DNA from 4 places in the Streptomyces sp. NBC_00461 genome. Region 2 is predicted to be linked to each of the others. Evidence: riboswitches for the same ligand, from Rfam matches in the RefSeq annotation. Region 2 holds a riboswitch; each other region holds the start of a gene.
The links. Region 2 has a riboswitch for cobalamin ahead of OG870_RS10945 (cobalamin biosynthesis protein). Riboswitches for the same ligand answer to the same signal wherever they lie in the genome.

Region 1 (4,205 bases), 5.1 Mb from region 2:
CTGCTCACGGCGGCATGCGGTGCCTCCTCGGCCGACGACAAGGCGAGCGCGACGACGACCGAGGCCGCCGCGTCGAAGACCGGTCACCCGGTGGCTCTGGAGAACTGCGGCCAGAAGACGACGTTCAAGCGGGCTCCCAGCCGGGTCGTCCCATGAACGGCGCTTCCGTCGCCGAGGTCTCCACACTCCTCGCCCTCGGTCGGGCCGCCCTGGTCGGCGCCGCCATCGCCGTGTCGGGCGCGGTCCTGCAGACGGTGGTGTCCAACCCACTGGCCGACCCCACCGTGCTGGGCTTCTCCTACGGCGCCACGCTCGGCGCGGTGCTCGTCATCACTCTGGGCGGCGGTGCCGCGGCTGCCGGGCTCGGCAGTGGCAAGTCAACCCTGTTGCGGGCCGTCTACCGCTCGCTGCGCCCGGCGGAGGGGGTCGTCAGGGTCGGCGACGACGACGTCCGGACGCTGTCCGCCCGCGCCGCGGCCCGCCGCACCGCGGCGGTCCTCCAGGACGCCGGCGGCAACACCACCGGCCTGACCGTCACCGAGATCGTCGCGCTGGGGCCGCGCCCCGCATCACGGCCTGCTGGGGCGCGACGGCGCCGAGGACCACCGGGCGGTGGAGGAGGCCATCGACCACTGCGGCGTACGGCCGTACGCGGACCGCGAATACGCCTCCATCTCCGGCGGCGAACGCCAACGCGTCCTGTTGGCAAGGGCGTTGGCGCAGAGCACCCAGCTCCTCGTCCTGGACGAGCTCACCAACCACCTCGACATCCGCGCCCGGTTCGAACTCCTGGACCTGATCCGTGCCACCGGGATCACCACGCTGGCGGTGCTGCACCACCTCGACCTGGCCGCCCGGCTCTGCGACCCCTTTGTCGTCCTGCACGAGGGAGCGGTGGTGGCCGCGGGGCCGGTCCTGGAGGTGCTGACCCCGGAGATCCTCAGGGACGTCTTCGGCGTACGGGCGACCGCCGAGCGGCACGCCGACGGCGTCGTCCGCATCACCTACAGGGCCCAGCCGCTCGCCCACGACCGCACCATCGCCGACGAGGACCTCAGGCGGCCGTGACAGTCACTCCGTCACTCCACCACCCCTTGCGTGGTGCGGTGAACAAATGACGCCTCCTCAGGATGTCGTCGAAGCAATGGCTCTGGTTCCCGTGAGCCGCGGTGGAACGGAAGCACCGGGGGTGAACGGGCGCATGGCACCGCAGGCCCGGGCCCCTGCCGCCCTGCGCGCGGGCGGGTCGCTCCGCGCGCCCGAGGGTATGCCCAGGCCAGTACCCCGGCCCCGGGCGCTCGACATGCCTCCGGCCGCCCGACCTCCCCGCCTCCCGTTTCCTGCTTCCCGAAGGGCAGTACATGATGAGCGACATCACCGGTCTGGAACCGCTGGCGACCTTCTGCGGTGACTGCGACTGCGGCTGTCCGCAGCTCTTCGTCGACCCGAGCGCGCCCGCCGAGCGCCGCGTCCTGCTCACCGACGACTTCGGCCAGCGCGTCCAGATGAGCGCCGACCAGTTCGCCTCGCTGGTGGAGGAGGCGAAGGCGGGCAAGCTGGACGGCGTGGCCGGCACCTGACCGATGGCACGCAGGGGCCACTTGCCGGGAGAGAGGGAGATCACTCCAGGTGGTGCGGTATTGGCCAGGTTCGCGGCACACGGTACCGTCGGTCTGATATCGACGACGGCAAGACGGAAGCCGGTGAGAGTCCGGCACGGTCGCGCCACTGTGTGCCGCCGCCCCGCAGGGGGTGGTGGCGAGTCAGACCCGTAGCCGTCGTCATGTGCACCACCGAGATGGGACGCGAGCTCCCGAGGAGGCCCTGCCATGGCGCAGCATGTCGCCCAGCCGACAGTCACCACCCCCGTCGTACCCGCCAAGCTGCCGCTGAAGGACATAGCCCCCTGGGCCGTCTTCGTCGGCGTCCTGATGCTGGTCCTGCTCTACTTCGTCGGCGCCGAACAGGGCGCCACCTCCGTGTTCAGCGGCACGGACGTCCATGAGTGGGTACACGATGCCCGTCACCTGCTCGGCTTCCCCTGCCACTGATACGAGGGACGCCGCACACCCATGAACTCCACAACGGTAAGAAACCTCCTCGTGCGGGGCATGCTCGCCGGCCTGGCCGCCGGCGTGCTCGCCCTCGTCGCCGCCTATCTGCTCGGTGAACCGTATGTAGACAAGGCGATCGGCTTCGAGGAGGCGCACTCCCACGAGCACGAGATGGAAGTCGTCTCCCGCTCCCTGCAGTCAACCGCCGGTCTCGCCACCGGCGTTCTGCTCTACGGGGTCGCGTTCGGTGGCATCGCCGCGCTCGCCTACTGCTTCGCGCTCGGCCGCGTCGGCCGCTTCTCGCCGCGGGCGACCGCACTGCTGCTGTCCGGCTGCGCGCTGCTGGCGGTGTACGTGGTGCCGTTCCTGAAGTACCCGGCCAATCCGCCGTCGGTCGGCGAGCCCGACACCATCGGCAGGCGGACCACCCTGTACTTCCTGATGATGCTGCTCAGCGTGCTCCTTGCGATCGCAGCCACCATCCTCGGCAAGCGACTCCAGCCGAACCTGGGCACCTGGTGGGCGACGGTGGTCGCGGTTGCCGCGTTCGCCGTCGTGATCGGCCTGGCGTACGAGTTCCTGCCCGTCATCAACGAGGTGCCGAAGGACTTCCCGGCCACCGTGCTGTGGCGGTTCCGACTCGCCGCCCTGGCCATCCAGGCCACCCTCTGGGGCAGCTTCGGACTCGTCTTCGGCGAGCTGGCCGAGCGGTTGCTGAACCCGAAGCCCGTGTCGGCGGCCGCGAAGGCGACGGTCGCCGCTCCCAGCTGACCACGAATCGAACAGGTGAGAGGGCCCCCGCGGAACCATCCGGGGGCCCTCTCGCGTTCCCCCGGCCCCGCCGTATCACCCTGGGCGGCCGTGAGGCGATCGCCCTGACCGTGGCGGAGTACGAGCAACTCATCGTCGGCCGACGGCAGATCGGCGGCCAGAGCGCCGAGCTGCCCGCCTACGAGGCGTTTCTGAGCCAGCGGGTCATGACCATCCCCCGGATCAGGAACGTCACCTCGCACTTCACGATGAAGACCGTCAAGCCGGGCCCGGGCTCATGAGCGAGCGACCGGCCCGCAGGCAAACGACGTCCGGGCCGGCCCCTGTGGGCCGGCCCGGACGTCTTGGTCAGGCAGGTCTGACGGTCGGACGGATCGGACCGTCAGACGGGTCGGACCGTCAGACGAGGTCGAAGCGGTCCGCGTTCGAGACCTTGACCCACGCGTCGACGAAGTCCTTCACGAACTTCTCCTTCGCGTCGTCGGCCGCGTAGACCTCGGCGACCGCGCGCAGCTCGGAGTTCGAGCCGAAGACGAGGTCGGCGCGGGTGCCGGTCCACTTGACCTCGCCGGTCGCGTCGTCGCGGCCCTCGAAGGTGTTCTGGTCCTCGGAGGTGGACTTCCACGTCGTGCCCAGGTCGAGCAGGTTGACGAAGAAGTCGTTCGTCAGCTTGCCCGGGGTGTCGGTGAAGACGCCGTACGAGGTCTGCTGGTGGTTGGCGCCCAGGACGCGCAGGCCGCCGACGAGGACGGTCAGCTCGGGAGCGCTCAGGCCCAGCAGGTTCGCCCGGTCGAGCAGCAGGTACTCGGCCGGCAGGCGGTTGCCCTTGCCCAGGTAGTTGCGGAAGCCGTCGGCGGTGGGCTCAAGGGCGGCGAAGGACTCCGCGTCGGTGTGCTCCTCCGTGGCGTCCACACGACCCGGGGTGAAGGGCACCTCGATGTCGTGACCGGCGTCCTTGGCGGCCTTCTCCACGGCGGCGGCGCCACCCAGGACGATCAGGTCGGCCAGGGAGACCTTCTTGGCGCCGGAGTTGAACTCCGACTGGATGCCCTCAAGGACACGCAGCACCTGCGCCAGCTCGTCGGGCTCGTTGACGTCCCAGCCGGCCTGCGGCTGCAGACGGATACGGGCGCCGTTGGCACCGCCGCGCTTGTCGCTGTTGCGGAACGTCGAGGCCGACGCCCACGCGGTGGAGACCAGCTGGGAGACGGTCAGAGGCGAGTCGAGCAGCTTGGCCTTGAGGGACGCCACGTCGGCGGCGTCGATCGGCTCGCCCTGGGCCTCGGGCAGCGGGTCCTGCCACAGCAGGGTCTCCGCCGGGACCTCCGGGCCGAGGTACAGCGACTTCGGACCCATGTCACGGTGGGTCAGCTTGTACCA
Region 2 (4,205 bases):
CCTCGGCGGCGAGCCCGCCGAAGGGGCACGACGTCTCTTCGCACCAGAAGAACGTCGACTGGTCCGGCGCGAAAGCCAGGGGCGCCAGATTCGTATACGTCAAGGCGACCGAGTCCACCAACTACCGCAACCCGTACTTCAGCCAGCAGTACAACGGCGCCCGCACCGCCGGCATCATCCGCGGGGCGTACCACTTCGCGCTGCCGAACAAGTCGTCGGGCGCGACGCAGGCGGCGTACTTCGTGCGCAACGGCGGGAGGTGGAGCGCGGACGGCTGGACCCTGCCGCCCGCGCTCGACATCGAGTACAACCCGTACGACTCCAGGCACAAGTGCTACGGCCTGAGCAAGGCGGGCATGGTCAACTGGATCAAGTCGTTCAGCAACGAGCTGAAGCAGCTCACCGGCCGTCGTCCGGTGATCTACACGACCACCCACTGGTGGAACACGTGCACCGGCGGCAGCCGCGCCTTCGCCTCCGACCACGCACTGTAGATCGCCCGCCACGACTCGGCGGACGCGGGCTCACTGCCGGCCGGATGGTCGTTCTGGACCTTCTGGCAGTACGACAACAGCGGCGGCCTGCCGGGTGACCAGAATCTCTTCAACGGCTCCCAGGCGCAGCTGAGGACGTTCGCCCGGGGCCACTGACCAAGGGACAGAAGGGACGAGAGGGTCGCCGAGATCGGGCGGTACGGCGACCCCCTCATCCAGACACTCCAGGGACCTCCCCAGTTCATCTTCCGTTCACTCAGGTTTCCTACGGTCAACTGACCGATGACCTCGAACGATTGCCTGGGTAAATGGAAAACTTCTCGCTGATCCTCGCGATTGTGGTCGTAACCGCACTCGCGTTTGATTTCACGAACGGTTTCCACGACACCGCCAACGCGATGGCCACCACCATCTCGACCGGCGCACTCAAGCCCAAGGTCGCGGTGGCCATGTCCGCCGTGCTGAACCTTGTTGGCGCCTTTCTCTCGGTGGAGGTCGCCAACACGATCTCCAAAGGTCTCGTCGACGAGACCGGCATACGTCCCGAGGTCATATTCGCGGCGCTGGTCGGCGCGATCCTCTGGAACCTGCTGACCTGGCTGGTCGGGCTCCCCTCCAGCTCCTCGCACGCCCTGATGGGCGGTCTGATCGGCGCCACCGTCGCCTCGGCGGGTACGGGCGCCGTACACGGCGACGTACTCGTCACCAAGGTGCTCATCCCCGCGCTCGCCGCCCCGATCGTGGCGGGCCTCGCAGCGATGCTCGCGACCCGACTGTCGTACACCCTGGGCAAAAAGGCCGACGGCAAGGCCGCCGCGAAGGGCTACCGGGCCGGGCAGATCGCCTCCGCGGGCCTGGTCTCGCTGGCCCACGGCACCAACGACGCACAGAAGACGATGGGCATCATCACCCTCGCCCTGGTCGCCGGCGGCGCCGTCGCTCCCGACTCCGACCCGCCCACCTGGGTCATCCTCTCCGCGGGCCTCGCCATCGCGCTCGGCACCTACCTCGGCGGCTGGCGGATCATCCGCACCATGGGCAAGGGCCTGACCGAACTCCAGCCGCAGCAGGGCTTCGCCGCCCAGACCAGCGCGGCCACGGCGATCCTGGCCTCCTCGCACCTCGGCTTCTCCCTGTCCACCACGCACGTCGTCTCCGGTTCGGTGATGGGTGCGGGCCTCGGCCGCAAAGGCGGCGTGGTCCGCTGGTCGACGGCGACCCGGATGCTCGTGGCCTGGTGCCTGACGCTGCCGGCCGCGGCCCTGGTGGGCGCGCTGGCCGAGTCGGTCACGGATCTCGGCGCCTGGGGTACGGCCGTCGTCGCCGTCTTCCTGATCGCCTCCAGCGCGGCCATCTGGAAGCTCTCCCGGCGCGAGGTCGTCGACGCGACGAACGTCAACGAGACCGAGGAGCCGGCCGGTGTGGTGACCACGGCGATCGCCGCCGTGGCCCGGCCCCCGGCGGGCACGGTGACCGAGGACCTGACGGCCACGATCCCCGCCCCGGCCACGACCGCCCCCGACCCCGCGATCCCGCCGGCCGCGGCCGTCTGAGCCCGCGCACCCGGCACGAAGGAAGAGAAGCAGCATGAAGATCGACTGGGCAGCTCTGGGCTCCGTCTTCGGCGTCAGCCTCGCGGTCACCGTGGGCCTCGTGGCCCTGTTCACCCTCGGCGTCATGGGCCTGTCGCGCCGCGAACGCGCTGCCACGCAGGGCGACTCGGCCGCGGCCGCGGTCACGGCCGCCTACGTGTGCTTCGCGGCGTGCGCGGCGGCGGTGGCGTACGGGATCTATCTGGTGGTGGTCAAGGCCTGAGGCCTCGGACCCCTTGGGTGCCGGGACGGTGATCCGTCCCGGCACCACGCGTTTGCGTGACCCCCACGACCTCTCGGATGTGGGCCTGCGCACACTCCTCCGTCCCAGGTCAACAGCAAGTTGACTGCCCTTCCGGGCCCGTGGTGGACTGCCGGAGCCATGTACGACGGCGCGAGAGGAAGCCGGTGGAAGTCCGGCGCGGTCCCGCCACTGTCACCGGGGTAGGTAGTCCCGGGAGCCAGGAACTCTCACCGTCGGTCTCGTCGAACCAGGGCGTGGACACCCTGAGTGAGGACAAATCGCCATGCGCGGCTGCCGTTTGAGAGGCACCGACCCAGCCCTACCCGACCCAGCGATCGGCTGAGCCCCGTGCGTGCCGATCGCGTTTTCGCGTACGGCGCCGCCGCCGGCCTTCTCGGTGACCTCCTGCTCGGCGATCCGCGCCGTGGGCATCCGGTCGCCGCGTTCGGGCGGGCCGCCGGGGCCGTGGAACGGGTGTTGTGGCGTGACCACCGCGGGTGGGGCGCGTTGCATGCCCTCGTGTGCGCCGGTGGAGCCGTCGGGATCGGCGCGGTCGCCGCCTTTGCCGTACGACGCTCCCCCGCCGCCTCCGTCGCGGTGACCGCCGCCGCCACATGGGCCGTCGTCGGGGGGACTTCGCTCGCTCGTGAGGCCCAAAGCATCGGGCGCGCGCTGGAGTCGGGCGATGTCGAGGCCGCCAGGGCCCGGCTGCCGCATCTGTGCGGGCGGGATCCGCAGGCTCTGGACGCCGACGGGATCGCGCGGGCCGTCGTCGAATCCGTCGCGGAGAACACCTCCGACGCGGTGGTGGGGGCCCTGGTGTGGGGGGCCGTCGGCGGGGTGCCGGGGCTGCTCGGGTTCCGTGCCGTCAACACCCTCGACGCCATGGTCGGGCACAGGTCGCCCACCTACCGGCGCTACGGGTGGGCTTCCGCGCGGCTGGACGACGTGGCGGGCTGGCCGGGGGCCAGGCTGACCGCCGTACTGGCGACGGTCGCCGGTGGTGACCCGCGTGGTGCGGTACGGGCCTGGCGTGCCGACGCCGGCGCGCATCCGAGCCCCAACGCCGGTCCCGTGGAGGCCTCGTTCGCCGGGGCGCTCGGGGTACGGCTCGGCGGGACCCTGTCGTACGGGGGGCGGGTCGAGCACCGGCCGGTCCTGAACCGGGAAGGCCGCGCCGTCGCCGTGCCCGACATCGAGCGGGCCGTACGGCTCTCGCGGCGCGTCGGACTCCTCGCGCTCGGCGTCAGTGTCGCCGCGCGCCTCATGGTGAAGGGACACGGGAAATGAGCGGTGGTCTGCTCGTCGCCGGTACCACCTCCGACGCCGGCAAGAGCGTCGTCACCGCCGGGATCTGTCGCTGGCTGGTGCGGCAAGGCGTCAAGGTCGCGCCCTTCAAGGCGCAGAACATGTCGCTCAACTCGTTCGTCACCCGGGAGGGCGCCGAGATCGGGCGGGCTCAGGCCATGCAGGCGCAGGCCTGTCGGATCGAGCCCACCGCGCTCATGAATCCCGTGCTCCTCAAGCCCGGTGGCGAGCAGAGCAGTCAGGTCGTGCTCATGGGCAAGCCGGTCGGCGAGCTGAGTGCCCGTGGATACCACGGGGGGCGGCAGCAGCAGCTTCTCGGGACGGTTCTCGACTGCCTCGCCGAGTTGCGGGGCACGTATGACGCCGTGATCTGTGAGGGGGCGGGTTCTCCCGCCGAGATCAACCTGCGGCGGACCGACATCGTGAACATGGGGATCGCCCGGAACGCGCGGCTTCCCGTGCTCGTGGTCGGGGACATCGACCGTGGCGGCGTCTTCGCCTCCTTCTTCGGGACCGTCGCACTCCTGTCGCCCGAGGACCAGGAACTCGTCGCCGGGTTCCTCGTCA
Region 3 (4,205 bases), 4.3 Mb from region 2:
CCGGCGGCGATCTACGCGGCGGGCGCGGCCGGCTTCTTCGCGGTGCCGTACACCATCCTCGTGTACCCGCTGATCTTCACGTTCCTGCCCCGCCTGTGGTCGGTCTCGCACCGGCACGGGTACGTGACGACCTCGGACTTCGTGCGCGGCCGCTTCGGCTCGAAGGGGCTGTCGCTGGCGGTCGCCGTCACCGGCATCCTGGCCACCATGCCGTACATCGCGCTCCAACTGGTCGGCATCCAGGCCGTCCTCGACGTGATGGGAGTGGGCGGCGGCGAGAACACCAACTGGTTCGTGAAGGACCTGCCGCTGCTGATCGCGTTCGGCGTGCTGGCGGCCTACACGTACTCCTCGGGTCTGCGGGCCCCCGCGCTGATCGCGTTCGTGAAGGACGGGCTGATCTACCTCGTCATCGCGGTGGCGATCATCTACATCCCGATCAAGCTGGGCGGCTTCGACGACATCTTCGCGAAGGCGGGTCACGCGTTCGCGCAGACCAACCCGGCGACGGGCAAGCCGCGCGGTGCGCTGGCGCCGGCCGAGCCGGGCCAATGGACGTACGCCACACTGGCGTTGGGCTCCGCGCTCGCGCTCTTCATGTACCCGCACTCGATCACGGCGACGCTGTCCTCGAAGAGCCGCAACGTGATCCGCCGCAACACCACGATCCTGCCGCTGTACTCCCTGATGCTGGGCCTCCTCGCCCTGCTGGGCTTCATGGCGATCGCGGCGGGGGTCAAGGTCACGAACGGGCAGCTGGCGATCCCGCAGCTGTTCGAGAACATGTTCCCCGACTGGTTCGCGGGCGTGGCCTTCGCGGCGATCGGCATCGGCGCCCTCGTCCCGGCGGCCATCATGTCGATCGCGGCCGCGAACCTCTTCACCCGCAACATCTACAAGGACTTCATCAAGCCGGACGCGACGCCCGCGCAGGAGACCAAGGTCTCCAAGCTGGTCTCGCTGCTGGTGAAGGTGGGCGCGCTCGTCTTCGTCCTCACCATGGACAAGACGGTCGCGATCAACTTCCAGCTCCTGGGCGGCATCTGGATCCTGCAGACCTTCCCGGCCCTGGTCGGCGGTCTGTTCACCCGCTGGTTCCACCGCTGGGCGCTGCTCGCGGGCTGGGCGGTCGGCATGGTCTACGGCACCCTCGCCGCGTACGGCGTCGCCTCGCCGACGCAGAAGCACTTCGGCGGCTCGGCCAAGGAGATCCCCGGCATCGGGGAGATCGGCTACATCGGCCTGACGGCGTTCGTCCTGAACGTGGTGGTGACGGTGGTCCTGACCTTCGTCCTCAAGGCCGTGAAGGCCCCGGAGGGCATCGACGAGACCAGGCCGGAGGACTACACGGCGGACGCGGGCGACGCGGGCGTCCAGGTGGCACTGCCTCCGGCGACCGCGGGGACGTCCCACTAGCGGTTACGGCGATCAGCGGGCCGTCGGAGTAATCCGGCGGCCCGTTGTCGTACCCGTCCGGCAGACTCGGGACCATGGACATCGTGATCAGGCAGGCGGAGCCCGAAGAGTACGAGACCATCGGCGAGATCACCGCCCAGGCCTACCTTCAGGACGGCCTGCTCACCTTCGGCGAGAGCGTCGGCGAGTTGAGGGACGTCGCCAAGCGAGCGGCCGCCGCCGAGGTGCTGGTCGCCGACCTGGGTGGCCGGCCGGTCGGAGGCGTCACCTACGTCCCGTCCGGCGGCCCCATGGCAGACCTGGCCGGCCCGGGAGAGGCCGAGATACGCATGCTGGCCGTCGACAGGGCAGCCCGCGGCCGAGGCGCGGGAGAAGCCCTCGTACGCGCCTGTGTCGACCGGGCAAGAGCCGCGGAGTGCACCGGCATCGTCCTGTGCACCCAGCCGCTCATGCATGCCGCCCACCGCATCTACGAACGCGCCGGATTCGTCCGCACCCCCGGGCGCGACTGGAACCCGATCCCGGGCCACGACTTCACACTCCTCACCTATGAGTTGACGCTCTGACACGCTCCGAAATCACCGCGACACAACATATGGGGGTGCCGTCCTCACCCGGCACAAGATGTATGCTCATGCTCGCTGTCGTCGCAGGGGAATCCGGTGCGAATCCGGAACTGTCCCGCAACGGTGTACTCATGCGTGTTCGCACACGTATGGGCGTCAGTCCGAGGACCTGCCGACAGTGCGCCCGGCCGAACCGTCCGGGTGCTCAGACGTCCGGGCCTCGTGGAATGGGCCGGTGGACGCGACGCCGTGCGCGCTCGTGCTTCCCCCTGCCCTCCGCAAGGCCCCGTGCCGAGCGAGGGAGAGCCCCACGTGACCATCGCGCCAGCCGAACCGGCTTCAGCGACACCGTCCGCGACAACGGCGACAACGGACGGCCCGGGAACCGCACTGCTGCGGACCCTGACCGAGCTGACCGCCGGCCTCCCCGGAGCCGACCCCGGCCGGGTCGCCGCCGCCGCGCTGCGCGGCCGCTCGGCGCAGGCGGACGAGGCGGAGCTGCGCGAGCTGGCCACGGAGGCGGCCGCCGGGCTCATCTCGGAGGACCCCGTGTACTCGCGGCTGGCCGCGCGTCTGCTCACCATCAGCATCGCCGCCGAGGCCGCCTCGCAGGGCGTCACCACCTTCACCGAGTCGGTCGAAGTGGGCCACCGGGAAGGGCTCGTCGCCGACCGCACGGCGGAGTTCGTCCGCCTGCACGCCGCGCGCCTCGACGCACTCGTGGACCCCGAGGCGGACGACCGCTTCGGCTACTTCGGCCTGCGCACCCTCCACAGCCGTTACCTGCTCCGGCACCCGATCACCCGCCGGGTGATCGAGACGCCCCAGCACTTCATGCTGCGTGTCGCCGCCGGTCTCGCCGACGACACCCCGTCCGCTTCGGAAACGGGCCCCCGCCCGGTGGACGAAGTCGCCGCGCTCTACGGCCTGATGAGCCGCCTCGACTACCTCCCCTCCTCCCCCACCCTCTTCAACTCCGGCACCCGGCACCCCCAGATGTCGTCCTGCTACCTCCTCGACTCCCCGCTCGACGAGCTGGACTCCATCTACGACCGCTACCACCAGGTCGCCCGCCTCTCCAAGCACGCCGGCGGAATCGGCCTCGCCTACTCCCGTGTCCGCAGCCGCGGTTCACTGATCCGCGGCACCAACGGGCACTCCAACGGCATCGTCCCGTTCCTCAAGACCCTCGACGCCTCGGTGGCCGCCGTGAACCAGGGCGGCCGGCGCAAGGGCGCGGCCGCCGTCTACCTGGAGACCTGGCACTCCGACATCGAGGAGTTCCTGGAGCTGCGCGACAACACCGGTGAGGACGCCCGCCGTACGCACAACCTGAACCTGGCGCACTGGATCCCCGACGAGTTCATGCGCCGGGTGAACGCCGACGAGCCGTGGAGCCTGTTCTCCCCCGCCGACGTGCCCGAGCTGGTCGACCTGTGGGGTGCGGAGTTCGATGCCGCGTACCGCAGGGCGGAGGCGGCGGGCCTCGCCCGCAGGACCATCCCGGCCCGCGAACTCTACGGCCGCATGATGCGCACCCTGGCCCAGACCGGCAACGGCTGGATGACCTTCAAGGACGCCTCCAACCGCACCGCCAACCAGACGGCCGAGCCGGGCCACGTCGTCCACTCCTCCAACCTCTGCACGGAGATCCTGGAGGTCACCGACGACGGCGAGACGGCGGTGTGCAACCTGGGTTCGGTGAACCTGGCGGCGTTCGTGGCCGGTCAGGACATCGACTGGGAACGGCTCGACGAGACCGTCCGCACGGCCGTCACCTTCCTCGACCGCGTCGTCGACATCAACTTCTACCCCACCGAGCAGGCCGGCCGGTCGAACGCGCGCTGGCGCCCCGTCGGCCTCGGCGCCATGGGCCTGCAGGACGTCTTCTTCAAGCTGCGCCTGCCCTTCGACTCGCCCGCGGCCCGCCGGCTCTCCACCCGCATCGCCGAGCGCATCATGCTCGCCGCGTACGAGGCCTCCGCCGACCTCGCCGAGCGCAACGGCCCGGTGCCGGCCTGGGAGAAGACCCGTACGGCCAGGGGAGTCCTGCACCCCGACCACTACGACACGCAACACGCCTGGCCGGAGCGCTGGGCGGCGCTGCGCGAGCGCATCGCGAAGGTCGGCCTGCGCAACTCCCTCCTCCTCGCGATCGCCCCCACCGCCACCATCGCCTCGATCGCGGGCGTGTACGAGTGCATCGAGCCGCAGGTGTCGAAC
Region 4 (4,205 bases), 6.6 Mb from region 2:
CCACACCCGCCATGCCGACGTCACCGGTCACGCGCGGGTGGTCGCTGTCGTAACCCCGGTGCGTGGGAAGGTCGAAGGCGATCGACAGGCCCTTCTGGCCGGCCGCGAGGTTGCGGCGGTAGAAGGCGTTGGACTCCTCGGCGGTGGAGAAGCCCGCGTACTGGCGGATCGTCCAGGGCTGGTTGACGTACATCGTCGGGTACGGGCCGCGCAGGTACGGCGCGACGCCCGGGTACGTCTCCAGGAAGTCCAGGCCCTCCAGGTCACGGCCGGTGTAGAGCGGCTTGACCGCGATGCCCTCCGGCGTCTCCCAGACGGGCTCGGCCCCCTGCGTGGCGTTCTTCACGGCCGTACGCCACTCGTCGGCGCCGCCGTCGGTGGTCGGGGTCCCCAGCTCGATGCCGGTGAAGTCGGGGATTCCCATCAGGACACTCCCATGCGGTCGAGGGTGGCGGTGAGCACGGCGACGGCGTCGCAGCCCGCGAAGACGTAGGAGTCCACGTCGGTGTACTGCCCGGGCCGGCCGGCGAGGAACACGTGCCGTGCGCCCGCCGCCCTGAGGGTCTGTACGACGCCCTCGGCCTGTTCCTCGTACAGCGCGTCGCTGGAGCACAGGCAGACCTCGGTGGCGCCGCTGTCCTCGAACGTGCCCTCGGTGACGGGCTCGACACCGCCGGCCTGGAAGAGGTTGGCGGCGAAGGTCGTGCGCGCGGTGTGGGCGGCGGCGGGGCCGATGGTGGCCAGGAAGAGACGCGGCCGGGATCCGGTCGCCGCGAGGTGGGCGTCGGAGCGGGCGCGCAGGGCCTCGTACGCCTCGTCGCGCCGCACGCGCGGCAGGCCACCGGAGGATGACGGGGGCGCGGGGGCGCGCTCCACGGGCTTCTCGCCGAGGTGCGGGAACTCGCTGACGCCGGTGATGGGTTCGCGGCGCCTGGCGAGCTTCGCGCTGCGCGCCTCCCACGTGGCCGCCAGGTCCGCACCGAGCCGGCCCGAGCGCAGGGCGGCCGCCTGGCCGCCGAGTCCCTCGATGTGGCGGAAGAACTCCCAGCCCGCGTGGGCGAGTTCGTCGGTGAGCCGCTCCACGTACCAGGAGCCGCCCGCCGGGTCGATCACCCGGGACAGATGCGATTCCTCGACCAGGATCGTCGAGGTGTTGCGCGCGATGCGGCGCGCGAAGGCGTCCGGCAGACCGAGTGCGTGGTCGAAGGGGAGCACGGTGACGGCGTCGGCGCCGCCGACTCCGGCGGCCAGCGTGGCGATCGTCGCGCGCAGCATGTTCACCCAGGGGTCGCGGCGCGTCATCATCACCGGCGAGGTCACCACGTGCTGCAGCTGCGCGCCGGCGCCCGGCGCCCCGCACACCTCGGCCACCCGCGCCCACAGCCGGCGCGCCGCCCGCAGCTTGGCGATGGTCAGGAACTGGTCGGCCGTCGCCGCGTAGCGGAACTCCAGCTGCGCGCAGGCCTGTTCGACGCTCAGCCCCGCCTCGGTCAGCTCACGCAGATAGGCGACACCACTCGCCAGTGAGGAGCCCAGCTCCTGCGCCGCCGAACCGCCCGCCTCGTGGTACGGCAGCGCGTCCACGGTCAGTGCCCGCAGCCCCGGGTACTCCTCGGCGCAGCGCAGGGCGAGGGAGGCCACCGGAGCGAAGTCCGACGCGCTGCCCGTACGAGCCTCGTGCCCCAGCGGATCGGCGCCCAGACTGCCGCGCACCGCCTCCTTGGCGACGCCCCGCTCCTCGTAGATCCGCAGCAACTCCCGTGCGGCGGGCTCGACTTCGCTGCCCGCGTCGAGAACGACAGGCGCCAGGTCGAGGTACACGCCGTCCAAGACCCGGCCGAGCGACGACACCGGGATGCCGCCCTCGCTCTCGCCCAGGACCAGCCAGAGCGAGGTGACGCCGTTCTCCAGGTCCGTGAGTGCCGCGCCGTTGTCGGCGACCGTGTGCCGCTGGCGTACGTCCCAGCCGCCGGCGGTGTTCCCCTCGGCGCGGCTCGCGCGCACGAACGGCGCGAAGCCGGGGAGACCCGGGTCGGGTGCGGCATCGAGCGCGGTGTAGAGGGGGCGGGTGCGCAGCCCGTCCTCCAGCGCGGTGGACAGGGCGTCTTCCGCCGCCGCGCCGGAGACTTCCTTGCCCGACTTGCGCAGGACGCCGGCCACCAGGCCGTGCCACTGTTCAAGGTTCGCGTCAGGGAACTCGGCGGCCAGCGTGAGCCCGTCGTCAGGCAGGACCGTCATGCTCGGATGCTAGGACAGATCGACAAAGGAGCAGCAGAGGGCACGGCTGTGACCTTGCCCTCCATCACATTGTGACCCCGGTCTCTCACCCCCCGACCTTGATCCTCCGGTGGGGTCACGACGGACATCATCCAGGTCATGCGCCCTTGGCCATGTTCCCGTCAGACGGTACTGTCACGGGGTTGTTGACGACGACAGAGCGGAAGCCGGTGAGAGTCCGGCACGGTCGCGCCACTGTGAACGGGACGGCCCCCCGTACGGGCGGAACGCCTCGCGAGTCAGACCCGCAGCTGTCGTCATGTGCACCACTGAGATGGGACGCGTACTCCCGAGGAGGTTCTGCCATGGCGCAGACCGTCGCCCAGCCGACACCCGCCACCCCTGTCGTACCCGCCAAGCTGCCGCTGAACGCGATAGCCCCCTGGGCGGTCTTCTTCGGCGTCCTGATGCTGGTCCTGCTCTATTTCGTCGGCGCCGAGCAGGGCGCCACCTCCGTCGTCTCCGGCGAAGGCGTACACGAGTGGGTGCACGACGCCCGTCACCTCCTCGGCTTCCCCTGCCACTGACGGAGACACCGCACAATGGGGGCAGGCAACTCCCGTACCCCACTGAGTGGTTGAACCACCCACCGCCTTGAGGGCCCCCGGACCATCGGGGGCCCTTTGGCGTCTTCCCGGCACCCCTGTCCGCGTCAGTGTCCGCCCTCGGGCTCCCGCGCTCCGAGCGTCTGCCCCAGCCGCAGGTTCCAGCGCCCCGAGCGTCCACTGATCTCGGTCGCCGTCAGGGGAGGCACATCGAGCCGCCAGAACGTGGCCTCATGCGCCGCGAGGACCCTCACCACCGTGGCCCGCACGATCTCCGGCTCCACCACGACGAGCGTGCGGCCGTCGGTCTGCGCGGTCGCCTCCAGCCACCGGCCGACGCGTTCGCAGAGGGCCCGCACGGACTCCCCGCCGTGCGGCGCCGCGGCAGGGTCCGCCAGCCAGTGGGCCACCTGGTCCGGTTCTTCGGCACTGACCTCGCCGAGCGTCCGGCCCCGCCAGCGGCCCATGTCCATGCCGCCCAGCTCGGGCGCCTCCACGGCGACGAGACCGAGGGCCGAGGCCGTCTCCCGGCAGCGCACCGTGGGGGAGACCAGGACCCGGTCGGCCGCGGACAGCGTGCCGGCGGCCGACCGGGCGCGAGCTGCGCCACCGGCGTCGAGCGGACTGCCGTCGTCGAACCGGGCCTCCCGCACGGATCGGTTCATGGCGGGTGAGACGAAGGTGACGCGGCTGGTCACGCCGTGACTCCTGTTCTGCCTGTTTGACTACTGCGGGGCGACGGACGGCGGACGGCGGGGCGACGGGGCGCCCGTAGGGCACCCCGGTGATCACGCGGAGCGGGAGAGCTGTGCGCGTACCCACTCAGGATCGGGATTGGTGTGCGGCCGGCCCGCCACGACGACGGTCGGCACGGTCTCGTTGCCGTCGTTGGCCGCCCTCACCGCTGTCGCCCCGGCCGGGTCCCGCCAGATGTCGACCCAGTGCAACTGGCGGGCGCTTCGGCCCAACCGGAGGCGCAGGCGGATGCAGTACGTGCAGCCAGGCCGCCAGAAGACGACCGGCCGGCCGTCGACCGCGCTGCGGCGTTGTGCCTCCATCGCACCGACCGACTTCGGGAAGATCAGCGGTGAGTTGATACCCGCGAACAGCACAAACACGACCAGGAGCGCCGCGGCTGCGGTCGGGGCCCCCGCGACGAGCAGAGCAGCCGCAACGAACGAGCCGCAGAGCACGAACAGCATCGGGAGGATCCAAGCGCGCGTCATGAGGACAAGGCTATCGACGAGCCGACACCCGGCGAACGCCGGCCGATCTTCCGGACGGTCACCGGGTGAATCACTTGAGGCGTCGTTCACCGGACCGTGTTCATGCGTGGCCCGAATCCGCCCGGAAGAGCGTGATGGTGAACAGGCTGCGCAGCAG

Region 1: another riboswitch for cobalamin. It lies ahead of OG870_RS34315 (CbtB domain-containing protein); the one in region 2 lies ahead of OG870_RS10945 (cobalamin biosynthesis protein).
Region 3: another riboswitch for cobalamin. It lies ahead of OG870_RS30795 (ribonucleoside-diphosphate reductase subunit alpha); the one in region 2 lies ahead of OG870_RS10945 (cobalamin biosynthesis protein).
Region 4: another riboswitch for cobalamin. It lies ahead of OG870_RS41275 (CbtB domain-containing protein); the one in region 2 lies ahead of OG870_RS10945 (cobalamin biosynthesis protein).

The regions. Positions count from the first base shown of each region.
Region 1 covers NZ_CP107902.1:7,355,003-7,359,207, forward strand. The annotation lists gene OG870_RS34300 (hypothetical protein) at 1-156, shown strand, start outside; partial or broken gene OG870_RS34305 (iron chelate uptake ABC transporter family permease subunit) at 204-1,068, shown strand; gene OG870_RS34310 (hypothetical protein) at 1,365-1,580, shown strand; cobalamin riboswitch at 1,644-1,795, shown strand; gene OG870_RS34315 (CbtB domain-containing protein) at 1,830-2,051, shown strand; gene OG870_RS34320 (CbtA family protein) at 2,073-2,825, shown strand; gene OG870_RS34325 (hypothetical protein) at 2,936-3,106, shown strand; gene katG (catalase/peroxidase HPI) at 3,225-4,205, opposite strand, start outside.
Region 2 covers NZ_CP107902.1:2,284,432-2,288,636, forward strand. The annotation lists partial or broken gene OG870_RS10930 (lysozyme) at 1-650, shown strand, start outside; gene OG870_RS10935 (inorganic phosphate transporter) at 803-2,047, shown strand; gene OG870_RS10940 (hypothetical protein) at 2,082-2,309, shown strand; cobalamin riboswitch at 2,437-2,576, shown strand; gene OG870_RS10945 (cobalamin biosynthesis protein) at 2,679-3,620, shown strand; gene OG870_RS10950 (cobyric acid synthase) at 3,617-4,205, shown strand, end outside.
Region 3 covers NZ_CP107902.1:6,556,778-6,560,982, reverse strand. The annotation lists gene mctP (monocarboxylate uptake permease MctP) at 1-1,416, shown strand, start outside; gene OG870_RS30800 (GNAT family N-acetyltransferase) at 1,491-1,982, shown strand; cobalamin riboswitch at 2,045-2,173, shown strand; gene OG870_RS30795 (ribonucleoside-diphosphate reductase subunit alpha) at 2,295-4,205, shown strand, end outside.
Region 4 covers NZ_CP107902.1:8,909,074-8,913,278, forward strand. The annotation lists gene scpA (methylmalonyl-CoA mutase) at 1-424, opposite strand, end outside; gene OG870_RS41270 (methylmalonyl-CoA mutase family protein) at 424-2,238, opposite strand; cobalamin riboswitch at 2,388-2,547, shown strand; gene OG870_RS41275 (CbtB domain-containing protein) at 2,583-2,804, shown strand; gene OG870_RS41280 (histidine phosphatase family protein) at 2,930-3,520, opposite strand; gene OG870_RS41285 (glutaredoxin domain-containing protein) at 3,611-4,048, opposite strand; gene OG870_RS41290 (class I SAM-dependent methyltransferase) at 4,149-4,205, opposite strand, start outside.